4 regions of the Gorillibacterium sp. sgz306347 genome follow, and region 1 is predicted to be linked to each of the others. Evidence: riboswitches for the same ligand, from Rfam matches in the RefSeq annotation. Region 1 holds a riboswitch; each other region holds the start of a gene.
The links. Region 1 has a riboswitch for cobalamin ahead of AC6I6H_RS10610 (S-layer homology domain-containing protein). Riboswitches for the same ligand answer to the same signal wherever they lie in the genome.
Positions count from the first base shown of each region.

Region 2: it holds a riboswitch for cobalamin, as region 1 does, so the genes downstream of both, AC6I6H_RS16960 (S-layer homology domain-containing protein) here and AC6I6H_RS10610 (S-layer homology domain-containing protein) in region 1, are expected to answer to the same signal.
Region 3: it holds a riboswitch for cobalamin, as region 1 does, so the genes downstream of both, nrdI (class Ib ribonucleoside-diphosphate reductase assembly flavoprotein NrdI) here and AC6I6H_RS10610 (S-layer homology domain-containing protein) in region 1, are expected to answer to the same signal.
Region 4: it holds a riboswitch for cobalamin, as region 1 does, so the genes downstream of both, AC6I6H_RS13315 (anaerobic ribonucleoside triphosphate reductase) here and AC6I6H_RS10610 (S-layer homology domain-containing protein) in region 1, are expected to answer to the same signal.

Region 1 is NZ_JCAPET010000016.1:32,685-36,850, forward strand. It holds gene AC6I6H_RS10595 (phosphotransferase) at 1-385, opposite strand, end outside; gene AC6I6H_RS10600 (glycosyltransferase family 4 protein) at 390-1,535, opposite strand; gene AC6I6H_RS10605 (TraR/DksA C4-type zinc finger protein) at 1,634-2,365, opposite strand; cobalamin riboswitch at 2,519-2,716, shown strand; gene AC6I6H_RS10610 (S-layer homology domain-containing protein) at 2,843-4,166, shown strand, end outside.
Region 2 is NZ_JCAPET010000035.1:10,839-15,004, forward strand. It holds gene AC6I6H_RS16955 (MFS transporter) at 1-936, opposite strand, end outside; cobalamin riboswitch at 1,099-1,300, shown strand; gene AC6I6H_RS16960 (S-layer homology domain-containing protein) at 1,465-4,166, shown strand, end outside.
Region 3 is NZ_JCAPET010000045.1:21,799-25,964, reverse strand. It holds gene nrdE (class 1b ribonucleoside-diphosphate reductase subunit alpha) at 1-1,201, opposite strand, end outside; gene nrdI (class Ib ribonucleoside-diphosphate reductase assembly flavoprotein NrdI) at 1,179-1,547, opposite strand; cobalamin riboswitch at 1,705-1,907, opposite strand; gene cls (cardiolipin synthase) at 2,074-3,519, shown strand; gene AC6I6H_RS18715 (methyl-accepting chemotaxis protein) at 3,741-4,166, shown strand, end outside.
Region 4 is NZ_JCAPET010000022.1:64,323-68,488, forward strand. It holds gene AC6I6H_RS13305 (MDR family MFS transporter) at 1-403, opposite strand, end outside; gene AC6I6H_RS13310 (pyridoxamine 5'-phosphate oxidase family protein) at 569-988, shown strand; cobalamin riboswitch at 1,160-1,360, shown strand; gene AC6I6H_RS13315 (anaerobic ribonucleoside triphosphate reductase) at 1,494-3,815, shown strand; gene nrdG (anaerobic ribonucleoside-triphosphate reductase activating protein) at 3,943-4,166, shown strand, end outside.

The sequences.
Region 1 (4,166 bases):
GCGGCATTCCCTTGCTTGCGGCGTGAAACCGGGCCAGCGCTGCGCCGCACAGCCGCAGGTCGCTGCGGGAACCGAGCGACGGCCATCGGCCATGGAACCAAGGCGTGAGGACATAGGTTTGCTGCTTGTCGGGGGTAAGGAGGAAGACGCGCTTCCCGTGGCGCTGCTCCGGTCTGCGCCAGGCCAGCGGAGGGGCGCCATGGCTTCTCAGGCGCCTGAGGGATTGGTCGATCCAACGCAGCCTTTGCGGGGGGAACGGCATTCGTTTCAGGCTGTACGGAATCCCGCCGGCGGTTTTGACACGGTAAACGCCTTCCGACACCGGGACCGCGCTGACGGCGGGAAGACCGAACCTTTCCGCCATTCGGATGGCCAGGGAAGGCATCTGTTCATTCCTCCTTGTCAAGCTTTTTGATGCGCGCCGTCCTTTCGCGAAACAGCGCCTCGTACCGGCGGGCGGCTGCTGGCCAGCGGTATTGGCGGGAGACGCGAAGGGCGGCTTTTCGTTTCCGCTCCGTCGCGGCGGGATGCCGCCACATGGAAGCGATCGCGCGGGCAATGTCCGGTTCCCGGGGCTCCGCCAAAACACCGGCCGTAGAATTGCGGACGAATTCCTTCAGGCCGCCCCGCTGTGTGGCGAGGAGCGGGACGCCGTTCGCCATCGCCTCCAACGCGACCAAACCGAACGATTCGTGCGAGCTCGGCACAACCACAGCTCCGTGTTTGCGGTACATTCGCTGCACCTCGGGCGGCGTTTTGAAGCCGGTCCAGATTACACTCCGTGCCGCCCCATGACGCCGGATATAACGGCGCAAGCGCCGTACATACAGCGCAGACCCCTTTCCGACGATGGTCAGCGACGCGGAAGGCCTTAATCTGCGGACGCGCACAAAGGCGCGTACCAGCGGCTCCACTCCTTTGGAGGGAATCAGCCGGCCCACAAACAAAAGCTTGCCCGGATTGACGCGGGCCGGCGGCTTGCCTTTTCGTACGCCATGCGGAATAACGGCGATTTTGCCGGCAGCCGCCGGAACCGTCTGGATGATTTCACTCCTCAGGGAGCGGCTTGGAACAGCGATGCGGTTGGCATTGCGCAGCAAAATCAGCTGCAGCCGTTTTGTAGCGACCCGAGAGGGAGAACCGGAAACGAGCGAGTGGCAGGAATAAATCAGGGGCGCCCGGAACAGTCTCCGGCATTCCAGGGCGGCGAGCGCAAATTCCAGGCTGTGAACCTGAATGGCGTCCGGACGCGGCAGGCCGGAACGGAGGGCATACCGGATGAGAGGGGAGGTGTAAAAGCTGCGGTTTTTCTCGCTGTAAAACGCAGGGAGGCCGGGCAGCCGGACGACGCGGAGAGACCCGCTTTTGCCGCTTGTTATCCAGCGCCCTTCTCCTCTGGTAAACAACGTGACCGAAAGGTTCCGGCGCACAAGCGATCTTGTCAGCTCCGTCGCGACCGTTCCGAGTCCTCCGATAATATGGGGTTGATACTCCAGTGTAAAAATCCAAATGTGCAGGGGGTTCGTTGCCTTCACCCGATCCCGCCTCCTTGTTTCGTCTGCGTTCAGTATATTCCGCAGACGGGGAGGCGGGTGGGGACTAGCGCAGGAGAGGCGAAAAAGGCGCAGCCGGTTTAGTCGACCGGCTTGCCGCGTTCCGCCGCCGAGCGCTCGGCTTCAAAAACGGCGTCTCCTTCGTCATTTTGCAGGTAGCGGTCGTATTCCTTTCCGCGTATGGCCCTTCGGTTGGCGCCGTCGATGTCGGTGGCGGCGAAATCGTCCATTTTCTGAACGCTGCCGTCTCCGTTGCCGCCGCCTTTCGAATCGGTATAGCGGAAGCGGTCGGGATCGTCGGCCATGGCCGGAGAATCGGAATTTCCATATTCCTCGACAATGCGCCAGGCGTCGTTGTCGTCCCGTTCGGCCTGCTCGGTCACGTAATGACGGTCCGTAACGCCGCGCCCAGGCACCATCACTTCTTCTTCGACCGGACGGCTGTCGGATACCTCCTGCATCTCGGAATGCTCCACGGTGAACCGGGTCCATGGAATCGCTTCAAGGCGCTCATACGGGATCGGTTCCCCGCTTTTCTCGCAGATGCCGTACGTGCCGTTGCCAACCCGTTCCAGAGCGGCCTCTACTTCGGCAAGCCGGGATTGCTCGGATTCATTCAGCGCCAGGTCCCGGCTTCGCTCGAAAAGCTCGGTCCCGGTGTCGCCCGGGTGGTTGTCCGCCGCCGTCAGCTCGCCGGTGGAATCCCGCAGCGACTCGTTCTCGTTTCGCTCTAGCTGGGCGTTCAGCTCGTTACGTTCCTCCTCCAGGCGGGTGCGCAGCGTTTTTATTTGATCTTCATTCAAATGTCTCATGGTGTCGAACCTCCCGTTGATAGGTTGAACGGCCGGCATGCAAGGTGTCCGGCCGCAGGCTTTCTACTTCTCTATTACCCGTCAAGGAGCTCCGCCAATCCTCGGGCGATGTGGACAAACGGGTTCCGAAAAGCTATGATAATAGGACAAGTTCATAACCGTTTCGGGCAAAGGTGCGGGTTTGGCTGTCGAACAAACCCGCTTAATAGGGAAGCCGGTGCGAATCCGGCGCGGTCCCGCCACTGTAAATGCCGAGCGGCTTTTCACACGCCACTGTTTCTGCCGGACGGGAAGGCGAAAAGCCGTGTTTGACGCATGAGCCAGGAGACCTGCCTTGCCCGGGTGTTTCTGATTCTTCGGGGGGTGGGATAAGAAACGATCGTATTCGCATGTCCATGCGCACCAATCCGCCACCTTCTTCAGAGGCGGTTTTTTTTGTGCCAATCTATCATTTTATGAAGAAAAGAGGCCTGAACGTTGAAACGAAATTCATCTGTTGTTGCACTTGTCCTGTCTTTTCTGCTGCTGCTTTCCGCCGCGCTGCCGGCCGGCGCATTCGCAGCCGAAGCCGCGGTAACCGCGGAAACCGGCGTATCGGTTGAAGAAGCCGTCTATTCCGCGGCGGACTCAATCACCAAAGGCGGCGTCGACTCCGATTGGGAAGCCGTCGGACTGTCCCGGCTCGGCGCGGACGTTCCCGCCGGTTACGTTTCCAAGCTGGAAGCGTCCGTGAAAGAGGCCAAAGGCCAATACGGCAGGGTTACCGACGCCGCGCGCACGGTACTGGCACTCACGGCGCTCGGCAAGAACGCGGCCGATTACGCGGGTTACAATCTGATCGCCGGTCTTGCGGATCATGCCAAGATGACGAATCAGGGTCTAAACGGGCCTTTGTATGCGCTGGTCGCTTTGGATGCGGGCGGGTATGAGATTCCGCAGGGAGCCGCCTGGACCCGCGACAAGCTGATCGCGTACGTTCTGGATGCTCAATTGGCCGACGGAGGCTTCTCCTTTACGGGCGACGCAAGCGATCCCGATCTGACCGCTTTTGCGCTGACGGCGCTTGCGCCTTACAAAGACCGCCCGGCCGTGAAAGCAGCGGCCGACAAGGCGGTTGCGCTGCTCGCCAAGACGCAAAACGCGCAGGGCGGCTACACGACCTGGGGCACGGAAAGCAGCGAAACCGTTGCGCAGGTCATCATCGGCCTGACGGCACACGGCATAGACCCGACGGAAGCCCGGTTCACCAAGGGCGGCGTCAGTCTGGTGGACAAGCTGCTGACCTTCCGCGACGACAAAGGCAGCTTCCGTCATGAGCTCTCCGGCGAGGCGGATGTCATGGCGACCGAGCAGGCGCTTCAAGCGCTTGTCGCTTACAAGCTCTTTGAAGCAGGCGGCGGCCGCCTGTACGATTTTGCTCCGGCTCCGGTCATTCGGGTGGAGGGCGACAAGGCCGGTTCCGCGTTCTCCGGCTCCGTCAAGGCGGCAAATGTGCTGGACGGCTTGAAGGAACTGACCACGGCCCAAAACAAAGCGCTTGTCGTTGAAGAAATGGCGTACGGTCCTTTTGTAAAGTCGATCAGCGGACTGGAATCCGGCGTATACGGAGGCTATGACGGCTGGATGTTCGCGGTGATCCGCGACGGAAACTGGATTTTCCCATCTGTCGGGATGAACCAGTTTGCACTGGAAAAAGGCGATGAAACGGTCGTTTACTATGGCGGCGGAGACACGCAAGTTGTCCAAGCCGTATACGCAACCCCTGCGGCACCGCAGGCCGGCAAGCCATTTACGGTTACCG
Region 2 (4,166 bases), on a different contig from region 1:
CAGCAGGTAAAGCCAGAAAACCGGCGCCACGCCGAGCGCCAGCGTACCCGCGCCCATGATCATGCAAGCGGCGGCCATGGTGTGGATTTTGTTGCGGAACCCCGTCCAGACCGTAAAAAGCAGCCCGCCGCCCATCATGCCGATCGAAAAGGCGATTTCAATCGCGGTCAGCCGCCACACCTCTTCTCCGAAGGTCCGGGCAACCTGAAGCGGCGTCAAAAAGGAGACCGGGGCCGCCATTACAAAGAAGATCCCGCTGAACACGAAAAATGCCTTGATGTAGGCGTGGGAGGCAATGTACCGCAGGCCGAGGCGGAAGTCGGCGAAATAGCCGGCCTCCTGCGGCTGCCCGGCCTTGGCGTGGGCCGGAACGCGGAGGAACAAAAGCAGCGTCAGCACGCCCACGGCGGCGGTCGCCACGTCGATAAGCAGAATAACCGCCATCGGCACCGCGTTCATCAGCGCCCCGCTTGCCATCGGGGCGAGCAGGGTCACCATCGCCTGAATGCTGCCATTCGCGCCGTTCACGCGGGGCAGTTTGTCTTCCGGAACGAGCTGCGGCACAAAGGCTCCGACCGCCGGCGTTTGCACGCCCGTTCCAAGCGCCCGGATAGCGGAAATCAGAAAAAGCAGCCAGAGCGCGTCATACCCGAGCAGGAACAAAACCGCAAGCACCAGCGTGGAGAGCGCGATCGCGGTGTCCGCCGTCATGATCAAAACCTTGCGGTTGAAGCGGTCCGCCCAAACCCCGGCGAAAGGGGAAAGCAGCAGCGTCGGCAAAAAGCCGCACAGAATCATCACGGTCATCATGGAGCCGGATTTGGTGGTCAGCGTGATGTGCCAAAGGATAGCATACTGAACGAGCGACGAGCCAAACAAAGAAATGGTTTGACTGGCCAGAAACAGCACGATGTTTTTCTTCCAAGGGGGTGCCATTCGCTTTTTTCCTCCTTGCCTTGCCGGCTGGTTTTCCTATCGTACCATATCGCCCAGGCCATGCGAAACCGGCCTTTTTTCGACGTTTGCTCTCTCTTCGCGACCCCGTTCCCGGAACTCTTTTAAGAAAAAGCATGACAAATGGAAAATAATTGGTTATGATAGGACCAATAGGAAACGGGTGCCAATTATTCAGTTTTCTAAACTGAACCGGAATTGGTTAAAAGGGAAGCCGGGTGCAAATCCCGCGCGGTCCCGCCGCTGTAAGAGGGGAATCCTTGCAAACATGCCACTGGACAACCGGGAAGGCTGCAACGGGTGACGATCCTTAAGCCAGAATACCTGCCTGTTTCTTTTCACCATTCTACGAAGGATAGGAGAGGTGTATTTGGCATGCGGAAATTTTGCTTCTCGAGGGACGATCCTCCGCGCGCGTTTGACAGTCCGCCCGATTTGCCGGAAGTCTAGCTTCCGCGAACCGACTGCTTCAACCCAATGCGCAATTTCCAAAGGAGGAATCGATCAAGCATGAACCGAAAACGCTGGACAGCCTTACTTTTGATTCTCGGACTTCTCTTCACTGTACTCCCCGCTCCCGTCAGCAAAGCTTTTGCAGAGACGGCGCGGACGACGCCGGCCGGTTACATCACCGTTACCGTTGAAAAGTTTACGCTTGGACAAGGGTACGCCGTAGAACCGGTGAACGTTCCTTTTTATGCCGGTGAAAACGGGGCTGCCGTTCTGACGCGCGTCCTGGGCACCGGGAATTATCAGAACTACGGCACGGTCACAAGCGGCTTTTATCTCTCCAAGATTCGCGACAGCTCCACGGCTTCGCTCGCAATCCCCGCCTACATACAGACGATGGTGACGGGCGGCGGAGACACGATCGGCACGAAGGCCGATCCGGACTGGCTCGGCGAATTCGACTACACCAGCATGGCAGGGTGGATGTACACCGTCGACGACGCCTTCCCGAATTTCGGCATGGCGGACTACTACCCGGCGGACGGCGACGTGTTCCGCACCCAGTTTACCGTATATGGCTACGGCGTGGACCTGGGCGCGGACTGGGGCCCGCCCGTTATCGACCCCGCCGACAAAGACGCTTTGACCGCCAAGGTGGCGGAAATCAACAGCAGTCCGAACAAGGCGGCGCTTTTGGCCGATCCGGACATTTACGCCGCATACCAGCAAGCCTACAGCGCTTTATCCAACATGGAAAGCAGCCAGACGAGCGTAGATCAAGCATTGACCGATCTGAACACGGCCTTGTCTTCGGCCGCATTCCAAGCAGGAGGAGCCGCTTCGGCGGCTTCTTTTGCCGTGAGTACCGCAGCGGCGAATGGACAGGCCAAGGAGCAGCTGGACCGCAGCCTGGCCTATCTGGTTTCGACCGTCAGCGCCCCCAAGTTCGGCACCGGCAACGGGGAATGGACGGTGCTGGCGCTGGCGAGGGCGGGGTATCCCGTTCCGGAAGGGTATTATGACGGGTATTACGACAAGGTGGTCCAGGAAGTGCAGGCCAGGCAGGGCAATCTGGGCGGAACCAATAAATATACCGAATACTCCCGGCTTATCCTGGCGTTAACCGCGCTGAACCGGGAGGTTGCCGATGTCGGCGGGTACAACCAGCTGGAGAAGCTGGCTGATTTCGCGTCGGTGCAAAAGCAGGGAATTAACGGGCCGATTTACGCGCTGTTGGCGCTGAACAGCAAGCCGTATGAGATTCCCGAGGTAAGCGTCGTTGCAAGCCAGACAACGCGGGAAAAGCTGATCGACTACATAGTGAGCAAGGAGATCAAGAAGGGGACGGAAGCCGCCGGCGGCTGGGCCTTGTCGGTCACAAACCCGGACCCCGACATCACGGCAATGGCGCTCCAAAGCCTCGCGCCTTACTATGACACGCAGGAGCCGGTGCGCGGCGCGGTCGACCGGGCGGTGGCGTGGCTGTCCGGCGCGCAGAAGGCGGACGGCAGCTTTGCAAGCTGGGGGACGGTTAACGCCGAAAGCATCGCGCAGGTTATCGTTGCGCTGACGGAGCTTGGCATTGATCCGCATACGGATCCGCGTTTTGTCAAAAACGGCGTTTCGGCTGTTGACGCGCTTTTGAGCTTTGCTTTGCCCTCCGGAGGCTTCTCCCACATAAAATCGGGCGCGGCCAACGGAATGGCCACGGACCAAAGCGTTTATGCGCTCGTCGCTTATGACCGTTTGGTAAATGGGAAACCCAGTCTGTACGACATGTCGGACGTATCCGCTCCGGGCGGACCGGGGCAGCCCGGAGAGCCGGGAGAGGGCGGGCAGCCAGGACAGCCACAGCAGCCGGGCGAAGGGGAAGGACCGGGTGCGGAGATTGGCCTTCCGCTGCCGGAAGGCGACCAGCCGGTTGTAGAGGTTCCCGACAACGAGCATGACTACTTCGTCGCCATTCCCGCTGGGGCAGATGGCAAACAAATTTCGATTGCTATTCCGGCGGACAAGGCAGGCAAGGTAAGCGTAAGGCTGCCTGCGGGCAGCCTGCCGGCGATCTACGCATCCAAGGGGAACGTTTCGCTCTCCATTCCGACGGGCACCCAAACGGTTGGCGATGCGGTTTACAGCGCGGCTTTGTTTTCCACGGCTGGACTAACGGATGCCGGACTGCGCGAAAAAATCACGCCGACGCTTCCCGAAGGCTACAAGCTGGACGGAATCTCCCGCGCGGTCGCGATGGGCGGCACGGAGCGGATTACCTTCAGCGGCGCGGTTTCGTTGACATTTTCGGGCCTGGGCGGACACAGTGCCGCGTACCTCGAAAACGGTGAAGCTCATGCAATACCCAAATACGCCGGCGAGCCGGAAGGCGCGGCAAGCGGCGAGCTTGTTTATGCCTACGAAAGCGGAGACGACCTGATCGTCAAAACCACGCATTTTACCGATTTTGTCGCTTATGCAGCAAGCAAGAACGAGGCACCGGGAGAAGGCGGCGGAAACGTTCCGGAGGTTCCGGAGAATCCGGAGGGACCGGGTGTTCCGAATGTTCCGCAAGTTCCGGAAGCCAAGCAATACGCAACGTTGTCGGTGGACAAACGCACGATCGGCAAGGGAGAGGTTGTTCCGGCGCTCAGCGTCGAGCTGCAGGCCGGGGACACCGCCTGGAGCGTGCTGCAGCGGACCTTGGACACCAAGGGCATCGCCTACGATTACAGCTGGACGGCCGAGTTTAACAGCGTGTACGTCTCCTCCAT
Region 3 (4,166 bases), on a different contig from region 1:
GGATGATGTCGTCCTCGTGATAGTCGCCGATTTCCGACGTTTCCTGCAGCTGATAAATTTCGGTACACAGGTTGGACATTTTGATTTGGCCGATGTCCTTCAAGGCGTGATTCCGGTTGGCGTTCGATTTGTTCATGATATACGGGTACCCGGACTCCAGCTGAATCATGGCGATTTTGGTCAGCATGTCGCGGGCGCTCATAACGGTTTTGCGTTTCACCTTGTCATTGGCCAGAAGCTCGTCGTACATTTCGTCCATGTCCATGTCGTCCAGATGGCGGCCGTATTCCCGGTAGACCGAATAGGGGGCGAATACAACGTGCGGTTTGTTCTCCTCCGCCAGCCGGTAAAACACATCCGGCACGATAAGGCCGATGGAGAGCGTCTTCAGACGGGTTTTCTCGTCGGCGTTGATCTTTTTGCTGTCCAGAAACTCCATGACGTCCCAGCCGAAAATGTTGTAATAGGCCGCTCCCGAGCCTTTGCGCTGGCCCATCTGGTCGGCATAGGAGAATGCGTCCTCCATGAGCTTCAGCACCGGCATGATGCCTTTGGCCGCGCCTTCGACGCCTTTGATCGGCTCGCCGCGCCCGCGCAGCTTGGACAGGTTGACCGCGACCCCGCCGCCGACCTTGGAAAGCTGCATGCAGGTGGACAGGCAGTAGTTGATCGAATTCAGCGAATCGTCCATTTCGAGCAGGAAGCAGGAGACCATTTCGCCGCGGCGGCTTTTGCCGGCGTTCAGGAACGTGGGCGTAGCCGGCTGCACGCGCTGCTCCATGAAGGAAACGGCAAGCGTGCGCGCGGTTTCGGCATCGCCTCGGCCGAGATGCAAAGCGACCGCCGCCGCCCGGTCGGGCAGCTGCTCCAGATACAGCGATTTGTCATTGCTCTTCATCGCGTAGTCGGTGTAAAACTTGGATGCCGCCATATAGGAAGCATAGGTGAACGGCACTTCATGGGCGGCGCGGAAGACGCTCTCAATCTCTTCGCCCGTGTACTGCCGGCGGAAGTCCTCGTAGTAATCATGCTCAATCATGTAGACGACCTGCTCCAGATAGCTGCCGAACGTAAGGCTGCGCTCGCGCACCTCCTCCAGAAACGCCTCAACCGCTTCTTTATCCTTTTCCAGACGATAGAAGCCGTCCGGTCCGTCCGGTCCCTTTTGCATCAACTGGTTATTTAACTGAATGTACCGCAAGCTTCTCCAGCTCCTCCCGAAATCGTTTGATGTCGCCGGCGGTTCCCGCCAGCTCGAATTTATGCAGTACCGGCACGCCGTACTCCGTCGAAATGGTATCCGCGCTTTTCGCGAACCCGTGCCCCCAGTTGCGGTTTCCGCTCGCTGCAACGCCGCGCAAGAGCCCTCCGTTTTTCTCCAGAAACACCCGGGTGCGGGGCGGAATCTGGCCGAACCCGGTTGTATAGGTTACCAGCGCGAACGGCTCGGATACCTGCGTGTCGTCTCCAATCTGAACGGAAGGGAGCCCGAGCTTTCCGGCGAAGCGGCGGACGTTGCCGGTTTTGGAATCGTAAACGACGAGCATGCGATCACCTCTTTGTGTATGTACCTTGCGCTTCAACCCGTGTGCGCAATGAAAAAGGGGGCACCCGGACGGTCGGCACGGGTGCGCCCCTATGTGGTCTGCGGCCAAACGCAGAACGATAGCGGATCGCGACACCGGCCCATTCTCCGTGGGCGTGCAAGGTGTTTGCAAACGGGCAGGTCTCCTGGCTCAGGCTTCTGCGCAGCGTTCGCCTTCCCGGATTCATCGGACGAATCCAGTGGCGTCTCGAACGGCTGCTCGGCCTTCACAGTGGCGGGACCGCGCCGGCTTTGACCGGACTTCCCTATTAAGCCTCTACTCTATCTATAAGAGAAAGGCACCCGTTTGAATCAATATCTTGTGATAATGATTAAAATAACTCGATATATAGTGCTTGTCAAATCTTTTTTTGTCAAGTCTGTGAAGTCGAAAGGGGAATATGCTACCATGGGTGCAGAACCGTGTATGATCTTCCGCGGCCGCCGTTTGGCTCGCCGTTCGTAAACTTGATCCCCGGGGTGCAGGCATGCTGAAATTCAACGACATTTACTCGGTTGTCTCCATTGCAAACTTGATTCTGGCTGCGTTTGTTGTGTTTTGGGAACGCAAGAAGCCGGAAACGACCTGGGCCTGGGTGATGGTGCTGCTGTTTTTGCCCGGCGTCGGGTTTGTGCTGTATCTGATCCTCGGCCAAACCATGAGCCGTCGCAAAATATACAAAATCCAGGAGGCCACCCAGAACGGGCTGGAGCGACTGATAGAAGGGCAGCGGCGCATTTTCCGCGAAAGCCGCATCAAGTTCAACGATCCGATCGCCGCCGATTACCTGGACATGATCTACATGAACCTGACCAGCAGCTATGCTTTTTACACGCAGGACAACGAGGTCAGCGTATATACGGAGGGCAACGAAAAATTCGCGGCGCTTCTGCGGGATATTGCACAGGCCAAGCATCACATTCACCTGATGTACTACATCGTGCGCAACGACGAGATCGGACAGACGGTCATCAACGCCCTGGCGGCCAAAGCGGCGGAAGGGGTGGAGGTGCGCTTTCTGTACGACGACATCGGCAGCTCCTGGCTGCCCCGGCGGTTCTTCCGGCCGCTTCTCGAAGCGGGCGGAAAGGCGGCGGCTTTTTTCCCGTCCCGCATCCCGTACCTGAACTTCCGGCTCAACTACCGGAACCACCGGAAGCTCGCCATCATCGACGGGGAGATCGGCTACATCGGCGGGCTGAACATCGGGGACGAATACCTCGGCCGCAAAAAGCGCTTCGGCTTTTGGCGCGACACGCATCTTCGGGTGCAGGGCAGCGCGGTGGCCCAGATGCAGGCACAGTTTTTTCTCGACTGGAACCTGGCTTCCCCCGACAAGCTGGCCGGAGGCGAACCTTATTATCCCATGAACGAATACGGCGGAAACGTCGGCATCCAGATCGTCTCCAGCGGACCCGAAAACGAATTGGACCAGATCCACAACGGCTACCTCAAAATCATCCATTCGGCCAAAAAATACGTCTACGTGCAGACCCCTTATCTGGTGCCGGATGAAAGTTTGTTAACGGCGTTAAAGATGGCCGCCCTGTCCGGGGTCGATGTCCGGATCATGATCCCGAGCTTCCCCGATCACAAAATGGTGTACTGGGCCACCCGGTCCAACCTGGGGGATCTGCTGGCGCTCGGCGTCAAATGCTATCTTTACGAGAAAGGCTTTCTTCACGCCAAAATGATTGTAGCCGACGGGAAAATCGCTTCCGTGGGCACCGCCAATCTGGACATCCGCAGCTTCAGCCTGAATTTTGAGGTCAACGCGTTTTTGTACGACACCCACACGGCGGATCTGCTTGCGCGCACATTCGAGGATGACATGCGGGTCAGCTCGGAAATGACGCCGGAGCGGTATCGCAGCCGGTCCACCTGGAGCCGGATCAAGGAATCGTTTGCCCGTTTGCTATCACCCATTCTGTGAAGCCGAATGGGAGTTTTTTAGGCGAATATGGTTACATAATTTTTTAAGAAACTTAAAAATTATGAAATTGGTTCAAAAGTGCCAGGTTCAAGCGACAAGTCCTATTCGTTTTGGTAGAATAATGTCGACAAACCAAGAAAATAGTGGGTCGCACGGCAAGAAGCGGCGGCCAAGGGATGGGGTACGGGATGGAGAAATCGCGCAAGGGGATAAAATTGGGGATGCAGGTTTTTTTGCTGACCACCGTATTGATCCTGTTAGCGGTCGGCACGTTGGGCGGCATTTCGGTTACGAAGGAAGAGAAGCTGATCAAGCAGGAGACGGAGGCCTCCATGCGGGTGCAGCTGAAGCTGGAGAAGACGTTGTTTGATATGAAATACCCCGGCGATTGGGAAGCGCGCGACGGCGTCCTTTACAAAGGCGGCGTAGCCTTGAACGACAATCATGAAGTGATGGACGCGGTGACGCAGTCGACGGAAGGAAACCTGGTGACGCTTTTCCTGGGCGATACCCGCATCGCCACCTCGGTTAAGGACGAAGCGGGCAACCGGAAAACGGGCACACAGGCTTCTCCCGAAGTGGCGGAGCGCGTTCTGACGAATGGCGAGATTTACGTCGGCATGGCGAACGTGGCGGGACAAGCGATC
Region 4 (4,166 bases), on a different contig from region 1:
TCATTTTGCCGCGGCGCTCGGGCGGAAACACATCGAAGATAACCGTGAACGCAATCGGCATCAGAGCTCCGCCGCCGATCCCCTGCAAGGCGCGCGCCAGACTGAGCTGGACGATGCTTTGGGACACGCCGCACAAAGCCGACCCGATCAGGAAAACAATCAGTCCGAACAGAAAGAACCGCTTTCTGCCATACATGTCCGAAAGCTTGCCGAAGATTGGCATCCCCGCCATGGTGGTGACCAAATAAGCCGATGTCACCCAGACAAACTGGTCATAACCGCCGAGCTGGGATACGATAGTCCCCATCGCGGTCGCCACGATGGTGTTGTCCATGGCGGACATCAGAATGGCCAGCAGGAGTCCTGCGACCAGCCCTTTCAAATTGCTTTTTTTCGTATCCATCCGGTACCCTCCTTTTGGGACTCTGCACAAGTTTAGGTTCCTCTTTCTTCCTTGTCAAGACATGGCGTCCGGCCCGGCAAAAGGTTCATTTCCGGACCCGCAGGGTACACTAATGGTAGTGCATGGACAGCCATGTGGACCCCATCAGACGAGGAGTGAACGGAAGTGGAGAAACAGGAACTGGAGCAAGCGATCGGCCGGGCGCTTTCCGAGAACAAATTCGGCTCTTTCGGTACGATTGAGCAGGGAAACAAGCCCAAAGTCCGTTATATGGCTATTTTCCACGAAGGCCTCGATATTTATTTGGCCACCGACCGGAAAACCCACAAGGTGGAAGAGCTGCGCGAGAACCCGCACGCCTGCCTGCTGGCCGGTTATGAAGCCGGAGGCAGCAAAGATTTGCTGGAAATCGAAGCGACAGCGGAGGTCACGAAGGACGAATCGCTGCGACAAAAGGTTTGGAATAAGGAGCTGGAAAAGTGGTTCACCGGCCCGGACGATCCCGATTATGTCATTTTGAAGCTGACGCCGACCCGAATCGAATACACCGGAAAGGACAAACATAACGCCGTTTGGACGCCTTGATGCGTTCACGTCTTTGCCATATTTACGATAAGGCCGCAAAGGGGCGCGGGAGCGCTTCCGGGCGGCTTTTTCCGCTTTTTCGGCCGGAGCCGGGCAAAAAATCGAAGTGGGGAGATTTTGCGAACAGCATTGACTTGGACTATATATTGATGTAATGTCGTCTCTGCAACTACATATTGTATGGCAAGGGGTGCAAAAGCCGGTTTACTGATACCGGCCCGCTTAATAGGGAAGCCGGTGCAAAACCGGTGCGGTCCCGCCACTGTAATGGAAGAGTCTCCGGATAAAGTTGCCACTGGCCGTCGCGCCGGGAAGGCGTTCCGGGGATGACGAGGCCAAAGCCAGGAGACCTGCCCCGCCGCCTGGAAGAAGGACCCTGCGAGGACAGGGAGCCATTCAAAGACCGGCACGCTTTCGTATGGAAAGCGGCTCTCTCTTTGCGCTCCCTTTTTTTTGCAGCCGCTTCTACTGAACCGAACGATATATTTGGAAGGGATGCGCTGATATGATCACAAAGATTCGCAAACGAGACGGCCGGGAAGCCCCATTCGCTGTTGAAAAGATCGGACAAGCCATTTGGAAGGCTTCCTCCGCCACCGGCGAGGCCGGCTATGAAGAATCCTGCCGGCTGGCCGAGCAGGTGGCCGCCGAGCTGGGCAAACGGGAATCCGAGCATCCGGTTCCTCCGGTGGAGGAGATTCAGGATACGGTAGAACGGGTCCTGATGAAGGCCGGTCTGATGGGAACCTCCAAAGCCTATATTCTTTACCGGGCGGAGCGCACCCGGGCGCGGGAAATGAGCAACCGGCTCATGAAGGTATATGAGGACTTGACCTACCGCGAGGCGGAAGCCAGCGACCTGAAGCGTGAGAACGCAAACATCGACGGCAACACGGCAATGGGAACCATGCTGAAATACGGCTCCGAGGGAGCGAAGCAGTTTTACGAATTGTTTGTGTTGAAGCCGGAGCACGCCGCCAGGCACAAAGAAGGCGACATTCATATTCACGATCTGGATTTTTTGACGTTGACCACAACCTGCTGCCAGATTGATATCGGCAAGCTGTTTAAAGGCGGATTCGGAACCGGTCACGGGGAATTGCGGGAGCCGAATGACATCCAAAGCTATGCGGCCCTCGCCTGCATCGCGATTCAATCCAATCAGAACGATCAGCACGGCGGCCAAAGCATCCCATCCTTCGATTACGGAATGGCCCCCGGCGTCGCCAAAACATATATCCGCCATTATCGCACTCATCTGATTAAAGCGCTGGAGCTGCTGCACGGGGCGGACGCGAAGCTGACGGGCGCCGTTACGGCACTGATCGCCGAGCTCGCCGAAAAAGAGATGCAGCCCCGTCTTGCGCGCGACAAAGCGCATGCCGAAGCGGAGCTGAAGGCGCTGGCCAGGCTGACCGGCGACCGTGCGGTCAGCGAGCGGGCGCAGCGGTTCGCGCTGGAGAACGCGGAAGCGGAAACGAAGCGCAGCACGTACCAGGCGATGGAGGCGTTTATTCACAACCTGAACACGATGCACAGCCGCGCGGGAGCGCAAATTCCGTTCAGCTCGATCAATTACGGAACGGATACGAGCCCGGAAGGCCAGCTGGTGATGGAAAGCCTGCTGCTTGCCACCGAAGCGGGGCTTGGCAACGGGGAAACTCCGATTTTCCCGATCCAGATTTTCCGCGTCAAGGAAGGCGTCAATTATTCTGCCGGCGACCCCAATTACCCGTTGTTCCAGCTGGCCTGCAGGGTCAGCGCCAAGCGGCTGTTCCCGAACTTCTCGTTTCTCGATGCGCCGTTTAACCTGCAATACTATAAAGAAGGCCGGCCGGAGACGGAAATCGCTTATATGGGCTGCCGTACCCGGGTGATCGGCAACGTATACGATCCGGAGAACGAAATTACGCACGGACGGGGCAACCTCAGCTTTACCACCGTCAATCTGCCGCGGCTGGCGCTGAAAAACAGGGGAGACATCAACGGCTTTTTTGCGGATCTGGACCAGTCGCTCGACCTGGTTGTCAATCAGTTGCTGGAACGGTACGAGATTCAGGCCGCGAAAAAGGTGAAAAACTTTCCTTTCCTGATGGGCCAAGGCATCTGGCTCGGGTCGGAGAACCTGGGGCCCGAGGATACGCTGCGCGAGGTGCTGAAGCACGGAAGCCTGTCGATCGGCTTTATCGGCCTGGCCGAATGCCTGAAAGCGCTGATCGGCGTTCATCACGGAGAATCCGAAGAAGCGCGCGCTTTGGGCCAACGGATTGTGGGTCATATGCGAAACCGCATGGACCGGGAAACGGAGGAGCGCCGGATGAACTTCGCGCTGATCGCCACTCCGGCGGAAGGAACGGCGGGCCGGTTCGTCAAGATGGACCGCAGGCTTTTCGGAACGATCGAAGGTGTCACAGACCGGGAGTATTATACAAACGGTTTTCACGTCCCGGTTTATCACAAGGTAACGGCTTTTGAAAAAATAGCAATCGAAGCGCCTTATCACGAGATGACCAACGGCGGTCATATCACTTATGTAGAGCTGGACGGAGACCCGACCCGCAACCTGGCCGCTTTCGAGAAAATCGTGCGCGCGATGAAGGAAGCCGGAATCGGCTACGGCTCGCTCAATCACCCCGTCGACCGCGATCCGGTTTGCGGCTACAGCGGCATCATCGACGACGAATGCCCGGGCTGCGGGCGGACGGAAGCCGATGGGAAGCCGAGGTTTGAGCGCATCCGCCGCATCACCGGCTACCTGGTCGGAACGCTGGACCGGTTTAACGACGCCAAAAAGGCGGAGGAAAGGGACCGGGTGAAGCATGCTTAATCCGCTTTCTTCCGTTTTGGACAAGCCGGTTCCTCCGGGGCGGGCCGGAGGCGGGCAAGCGGTCGCTTGCCCCGTACGGGAAGCGGAAACCGGCTTCCCGGCCGGAAGCCGAAGCGGTCAAACCGTCCTGCGAGTCGCCGGAATCGTCCAGGACTCGATTGTGGACGGTCCCGGCCTCCGGCTGGTCGTGTTTGCCCAAGGCTGCCCTCATCAATGCCCGGGCTGCCATAACCCGGAGTCTCACACCTTTGACGGCGGAAGCCTCATGGGGATCGATGAAATCATGGCCATGGTGCGGGCCAATCCGCTGCTCGACGGCGTCACGCTGAGCGGAGGCGATCCGTTTGAGCA